Linked DNA regions of Kitasatospora sp. NBC_00315. The protein of the gene in region 1 interacts with the protein of each later gene in a pairwise test. Links are inferred from orthologs where the notes say so. Each region holds a gene or a part of one and is shown on either strand. Other genes may lie near its edges.

Region 1 (3,273 bases):
CGGTGCCGGTGACGTCGCCGAGGGCGACACCCTGCTCGGCGGCGAGCTTGCGCACCAGCGGCGTGACGTACGCGTCGGAGCTGTCGGCGACCGGGGCCGGAGCGGCCGGAGCCGGAGCGGCGACCGGCGCGGGAGCGGCCACGGGGGCCGGAGCGGCGGCCGGAGCCGGAGCGGCGACCGGGGCCGGAGCGGCGACCGGGGCGGGAGCCGCGGCGACGGGTGCCGGAGCAGCCGGGGCCGGGGCGGCGACGGGGGCGGGGGCGGGGGCGGCGACCGGGGCGGGAGCGGCGGCCGGGGCCGGGGCGGCGGCAACCGCACCGGGGGCGCCGATCAGCGCGAGCTGGGCGCCGACCTCGGCGACCTCGTCCTCGCCGACCAGGATCTTCACCAGCACGCCGGCGACCGGCGAGGGGATCTCGGTGTCGACCTTGTCGGTCGAGACCTCGAGCAGCGGCTCGTCGACCTCGACGGTGTCACCCTCGGCCTTGAGCCAGCGGGTGACGGTGCCCTCGGAAACGCTCTCGCCCAGGGCGGGGAGGAGCACCGGGGTGGCGTCGGCGGCGGGCGCGGCGGCGGCCGGCGCGGCCGGGGCCTCGGTGACGGGGGCCGGAGCGGCGACCGGGGCGGGAGCCTCGGCGACCGGGGCCGGAGCGGCCGGAGCCGCCTCGGCGGCCGGGGCCGCCTCGGCGGCCGGGGCCGCGGCGGGGGCGCCCGAGCCGTCGTCGATGACGGCGAGCTCGGTGCCGACCTCGACCGTCTCGTCCTCGGCGACCTTGATCGAGGCCAGGATGCCGGAGACCGGCGAGGGGATCTCGGTGTCGACCTTGTCGGTCGAGACCTCGAGCAGCGGCTCGTCGACCTCGACCCGCTCACCCTCGGCCTTCAGCCAACGGGTGACAGTGCCCTCGGAAACGCTCTCGCCCAGCGCGGGCAGTGTTACTGAGACCGCCATGGTTTCAGCGACTCCTATCAAGTCTTGCGTACGGGATGGGGGAAGGAGATGGGGAGCGCGATCAGTCGTGCGCGTGCAGCGGCTTGCCGGCCAGCGCCAGGTGCGCCTCGCCAAGGGCCTCGGACTGCGTCGGGTGCGCGTGGATCAGCTGCGCGACCTCGGAGGGCAGGGCCTCCCAGTTGTAGATCAGCTGAGCTTCGCCGACCTGCTCACCCATGCGGGCACCGACCATGTGGACACCCACCACGGCGCCGTCCTTGACCTGGACGAGCTTGATCTCGCCGGCGGTCTTCAGGATCTTGCTCTTGCCGTTGCCGGCCAGGTTGTACTTGAGCGTGACGACCTTGTCCTTGCCGTACAGCTCGACGGCCTTGGCCTCGGAGATGCCGACCGAGGCGACCTCGGGGTTGGAGTAGGTCACGCGGGGCACGCCGTCGTAGTCGATCGGCACGGCCTTGAGGCCGGCCAGGCGCTCGGCGACGAGGATGCCCTCGGCGAAGCCGACGTGGGCCAGCTGCAGGGTCGGGACGAGGTCGCCGACCGCCGAGATGGTGGGCACGTTGGTGCGCATGTACTCGTCGACGAGGACGTAGCCGCGGTCGAGCGCGACGCCGTTCTCCTCGTAGCCGAGGCCGGCCGAGACCGGGCCGCGGCCGATGGCGACGAGCAGCAGGTCGGCGTCGATCTGCTTGCCGTTCTCGGTCGAGACGCGCACGCCGTCGGCGGTGTACTCGACGCCGGAGAAGCGGGCCTTGAGCTCGAACTTGATGCCGCGCTTGCGGAACGCGCGCTCCAGCAGCTTGGAGGAGTTCTCGTCCTCCAGCGGCACCAGGTGCGGCAGCGCCTCGACGATGGTGACGTCGACGCCGAAGGACTTCCAGACGGACGCGAACTCGACACCGATGACGCCGCCGCCGAGGATCACGGCGGACTTCGGGATGCGGTCGAGCTTGAGCGCGTGGTCCGAGGAGATCACGCGGTCGCCGTCGATGTTCAGGCCCGGGAGCGACTTCGGCACGGAGCCGGTCGCCAGGAGGATGTGGCGGCCCTCGACGCGCTGGCCGTTGACGTCCACGGAAGTCTGCGAGGAGAGCTTGCCCTCGCCGGTGATGTAGTGGACCTTGCGGGAGGCCACCAGGCCCTGCAGGCCCTTGTACAGACCGGAGACGACGTCGTCCTTGTACTTGTGGACGCCCTTGATGTCGATGCCCTGGAAGGTCGCGAGGACGCCGAACTCGGCCGCCTCGCGGGTCTCGTCCGCGACCTCGGCGGCGTGCAGGAGAGCCTTGGTCGGGATGCAACCACGGTGCAGGCAGGTACCGCCCAGCTCGCCCTTCTCGATCAGGGCCACGCTCAGGCCGAGCTGAGCGGCGCGGAGCGCCGCGGCGTAACCGCCGCTTCCGCCTCCGAGAATGACAACGTCGAAAACGGTGCTGGCGTCGTTCGCCACGTCACGTCCTCCATGCAAAGGGGTGCGGATCGCCGGGCCGGTCGCGGTCCGGTGGGTCGGGATGCCCTTGTAAGGCGCCCAGTCATGCCGGAAATACATCTTCGCACTTGTTCGCGGCGGCTGATGTCCCGGCCCGCCTCGGGGGGTGGAGCACGGCCGGTCGCGCAGCTGTGAGAGTCCTGTACGTCAGGGTATCTCCGCAGCTCACAGCGGTGTCCGCGCGGTGGTGAGCGGGGCCGGGCAGGGGGGCGGAGCGGGGGAGTTCCGCCCTGTGGAACAAAGTTTCGCCCGCAGCGAACACGGGTGCGGGCGGTGATCCGGCTTATTACCGTCAGGTAATAGGAAATGGGAATGAAAAGGGCCCGGCGCCTGTTGAGGCGCCGGGCCCGATCGGCTCACGGGAGCCGGTGGAGACGGTGGAACGGGTCAGCCCTTGGCACCCGCGGCCCGCTGCTCGGCGAATCGCACGAGCGTGCGGACGGCGCTGGCGGTGCCGCCCTTGGGGGTGTAGCCGTAGGGCGCGCCCTCGTGGAAGGCCGGTCCGGCGATGTCGAGGTGGGCCCAGTCGGTGCCCTCGGCGACGAACTCCTTCAGGAAGAGGCCGGCCACCAGGCCGCCGCCCATCCGCTCGCCCATGTTCGCCAGGTCGGCGATGGTCGACTCGGTCATGCCCTTGCGCAGGTCCGCCGGCAGCGGCATCGGCCAGGACAGCTCGCCGGCCGCCTGCGCGGTGGCGTGCAGGCTCTCGCGCAGTTCGTCGCTGTTGGACATCACACCGAAGGTGCGGGTGCCCAGGGCCAGCACCATCGCGCCGGTCAGCGTCGCCACGTCGACGATGACGTCCGGGTTCTCCTCGCCGGCCCGGACGATG
Region 2 (3,511 bases), 1.0 Mb from region 1 along the record:
TGCCGGTCGCCGAGCACGGCCTGAGCGCCACCTTCGGCGAGGCCGGCACCCACTGGACGGCCCGGCACACCGGGATCGACTTCCCCGTCCAGGGCGGCACCCCCGTGATGGCCGCCACCGACGGCACCGTCCGCACGCAGTGGAACTCGGCGTACGGCTACATGGCGATCGTGACCTCGCCGGACGGCATCGAGACCTGGTACTGCCATCTGCGCACCTACCGGGTCCGCAAGGGCCAGGTGAAGGCGGGGGACGTGATCGCCTACTCCGGCAGCAGCGGCAACAGCACCGGCCCGCACCTGCACTTCGAGGTCCGCCCGGGCGGCGGCGCCCCGGTCGACCCGCTGCCCTGGCTGCTCGGCCAGGGCCTCGACCCGCGCTGAGACCCCCGCCGAACCCCCGAACCGGCCCCACCGCTCGGAGCCCCGCCGAACCCCCGGCCGAGGCCCCTACCGAGGCGTCGGCCGAGGCCCCGGCCGACGCCGACGCGGGCCGCCCGCCCCGAGGGTCAGAGCTTCTCCACCGGCGCGTAGCGCAGCAGCAGCTGCTTGCGCCCGGCCGCGCCGAAGTCCACCGTGGCCTGCGCCTTGTCGCCGACGCCGCTGGTCGCCACCACCGTGCCGAGCCCGAAGGAGTCGTGGGTCACCCGGTCGCCGACCGCCAGCCCCACCACCTCGCGCTCGACCACCCGGCGCGCCGACTGGCCCCAGCCCGCCTTGGGCGGGGCGGCCGTGGCGCCGCCGCGCGAGGAGCCGCGCGAGCCGCCGCTGCTCGGGCTGAAGCCCGAGCCGCTGTACGAGCTGCGCGGGGGCGGCGCGGAGGCCGCGCCCTTGCGCTTCCAGTCCACCAGCGGCTCCGGGATCTCCTCCAGGAACCGCGAGGCCGGGTTGTACGAGGGCTGGCCCCAGGCGCTGCGCAGCACCGACCTGGTCAGGTAGAGCCGCTGCCGGGCCCGGGTGAGGCCGACGTAGGCGAGCCGGCGCTCCTCCTCCAGCTCCTTGACCTGGTTGAGCGCCCGCATGTGCGGGAAGATCCCGTCCTCCATGCCGGTCAGGAAGACCACCGGGAACTCCAGGCCCTTGGCGGTGTGCAGGGTCATCATCGTGATGACGCCCGCGCCGTCGTCGTCCTCCGGGATCTGGTCGGAGTCGGCGACCAGCGCGACCCGCTCCAGGAAGTCGGCCAGCGAGCCGAGCGGCGGGGTGGCGTCCCCCTCCTCCGCCTCCGGCCGCTCGCCCGGGTCCTGCTCGTACTCCAGGGCCACCGAGGCGAGCTCCTGGAGGTTCTCCACCCGGGTCTCGTCCTGCGGATCCGTGGAGGACTGCAGCTCGGCGAGGTAGCCGGTCTCCTCCAGCACCGCCTCCAGCACGGCGGCCGGGCCGGCGCCCGACTCGACCACCTGGCGCAGCCCGGCCAACAGGGTGTTGAACTTCTTCACCGCGTTGGCGGAGCGCGCGGCCAGCCCGTACGCCTCGTCGACCCGGACCAGCGCCTGCGCGAAGCTGATCCGCTCGCGGGAGGCGAGCGCGTCGATCATCGCCTCGGCACGGTCGCCGATGCCCCGCTTGGGGACGTTGAGGATCCGGCGCAGCGGCACGGTGTCCTCGGGGTTGGAGAGCACCCGCAGGTAGGCGAGGACGTCCCGGACCTCCTTGCGCTCGTAGAAGCGCACACCGCCGACGACCTTGTAGGGCAGGCCGACCCGGATGAACACCTCCTCGAACACGCGGGACTGGGCGTTCGTCCGGTAGAAGATCGCCACGTCCCCGGGGCGGGCGTCGCCCGCGTCGGTGAGCCGGTCGATCTCGTCGGCGATGAACTGGGCCTCGCCGTGCTCGTCGTCCGCGACGTAGCCGACGACCTTCTCGCCGTCCTCGCCGGCCGTCCAGAGCTTCTTCTCGCGGCGGCTGGTGTTCCGCTCGATGACCGCGTTGGCGGCGCTCAGGATGGTCTGGGTGGAGCGGTAGTTCTGCTCCAGCAGGATGGTGGTGGCGTTCGGGTAGTCCTCCTCGAACTGGAGGATGTTGCGGATCGTGGCGCCGCGGAAGGCGTAGATCGACTGGTCCGCGTCACCGACCACGCACAGCTCGGCGGGCGGCACCTCGGCGAGCCCGGCCGCGGCCGGGTTCACCAGGTCCCCGTCCACGGTGCGCCGGGGCGCGGCCGTCGCGGTGCCGCCGCTCAGCTCGCGGACCAGCATGTACTGGGCGTGGTTGGTGTCCTGGTACTCGTCCACCAGGATGTGCCGGAACCGGCGGCGGTAGTGCTCGGCGACGGCCGGGAAGGCCTGCAGCAGGTTGACCGTCGTCATGATGATGTCGTCGAAGTCCAGCGCGTTGGCCTCGCGCAGGCGCCGCTGGTAGAGCGCGTACGCCTCGGCCAGCTTCTTCTCCATCGGGTTGGCCGCCTGGTCGGCGTACGTCTCCTCGTCGATCAGCTCGTTCTTGAGGTTGCTGATCTTCGAGGTGAAGGACTTCGGCGGGTACTGCTTCGGGTCGAGGTCCAGATCCCGGCAGACCAGGGCCATCAGCCGCTGGGAGTCCGCCGAGTCGTAGATCGAGAAGCTGGACGTGAAGCCGAGCAGCTTGCTCTCCCGGCGCAGGATCCGCACGCACGCGCTGTGGAAGGTGGAGACCCACATCGCCCGGGCCCGCGGGCCGACCAGCTGCTCGACGCGCTCGCGCATCTCGCCGGCGGCCTTGTTGGTGAAGGTGATCGCCAGGATCTCGCCGGGCTGCACGTGCCGCGCGCCGAGCAGGTACGCGATCCGGTGGGTCAGTACCCGGGTCTTGCCGGATCCGGCGCCGGCCACGATCAGCAGCGGTGAACCGGCGTGCAGGACGGCCTCGCGCTGCGGGTCGTTCATGCCCTCCAGCAGCTGCACCGGGTCGACCACCGTCCGGGCGGCGCCGTTGCGGTGCCAGGCGTCCCGCTCGGCCTGCGCCGCGTGGTCGGTCCGGAAGAGGTCCGCCGGGATGTCCTCCTCGTAGGCGGCGTACGAGGCGTCCTCCTCGTGGGGCGGGGGCTCCTCGTCGTGGGGTGCCCGGTCGTACGGCACGTCGTACGGCACGTCGTGGGGCCCGTCGACGGGCGCGGTGGCGGCGGCGGGGCGCTTCGGGCCGGCGGCGGGCTTGCGGGCGGCGGGCAGTTCGAAGCCGGGGAGCGGGAGGTCGTCAAAGAGGCTACTCATGGCACTCCGAGTCTATGACCCGGCACCGACACCACCCGCCGGACCGGCCGCCGCCGCCGTTGCGGCCGTCCTCGGGCCGGCCCGAGGACGGCGGCGGCCGGCCGCTCCGCGCACCCCGCCCGGGGAGCACCGGTGCACCACCGCCCCGGTACGCCGGCGCCCCCGGCGGCGTCAGACCAGCCGGCGGGCCGTCGCCCAGCGGGTCAGTTCGTGACGGTTGCTCAGCTGGAGCTTGCGCAGCACCGCCGAGACGTGGCTCTCCACCGTCTTCACCGAGATGAAGAGCTGCTTGGCGATCTCCTTGTACGCGTAGCCGCGTGC

What was found.
Region 2: the proteins of lpdA (region 1) and pcrA interact in binary tests that used the Escherichia coli proteins (3 or more experiments, as listed by UniProt). The link is inferred for Kitasatospora sp. NBC_00315 from one-to-one orthologs.

What each region holds. Positions count from the first base shown.
Region 1 is NZ_CP108025.1:6,043,259-6,046,531, forward strand. What follows is about bases 209-3,173. They hold lpdA (dihydrolipoyl dehydrogenase), read right to left. Parts: upstream 2,403-3,173; coding sequence 1,014-2,402; downstream 209-1,013. Other genes in these bases: sucB (2-oxoglutarate dehydrogenase, E2 component, dihydrolipoamide succinyltransferase), read right to left, coding at 209-952; OG823_RS25175 (leucyl aminopeptidase), read right to left, coding at 2,829-3,173. In the rest of the region: more of sucB, read right to left, coding at 1-208; more of OG823_RS25175, read right to left, coding at 3,174-3,273. UniProt on the Escherichia coli protein: Lipoamide dehydrogenase is a component of the glycine cleavage system as well as of the alpha-ketoacid dehydrogenase complexes.
Region 2 is NZ_CP108025.1:5,017,046-5,020,556, reverse strand. The notes cover bases 309-3,511. They hold pcrA (DNA helicase PcrA), read right to left. Parts: upstream 3,191-3,511; coding sequence 509-3,190; downstream 309-508. Other genes in these bases: OG823_RS20825 (LuxR C-terminal-related transcriptional regulator), read right to left, coding at 3,362-3,511; OG823_RS20835 (M23 family metallopeptidase), read left to right, coding at 309-383. Outside these bases: more of OG823_RS20835, read left to right, coding at 1-308. UniProt on the Escherichia coli protein: A helicase with DNA-dependent ATPase activity. Unwinds DNA duplexes with 3'-5' polarity. Translocates on single-stranded DNA with 3'-5' polarity. Initiates unwinding more efficiently from a nicked substrate than double-stranded DNA.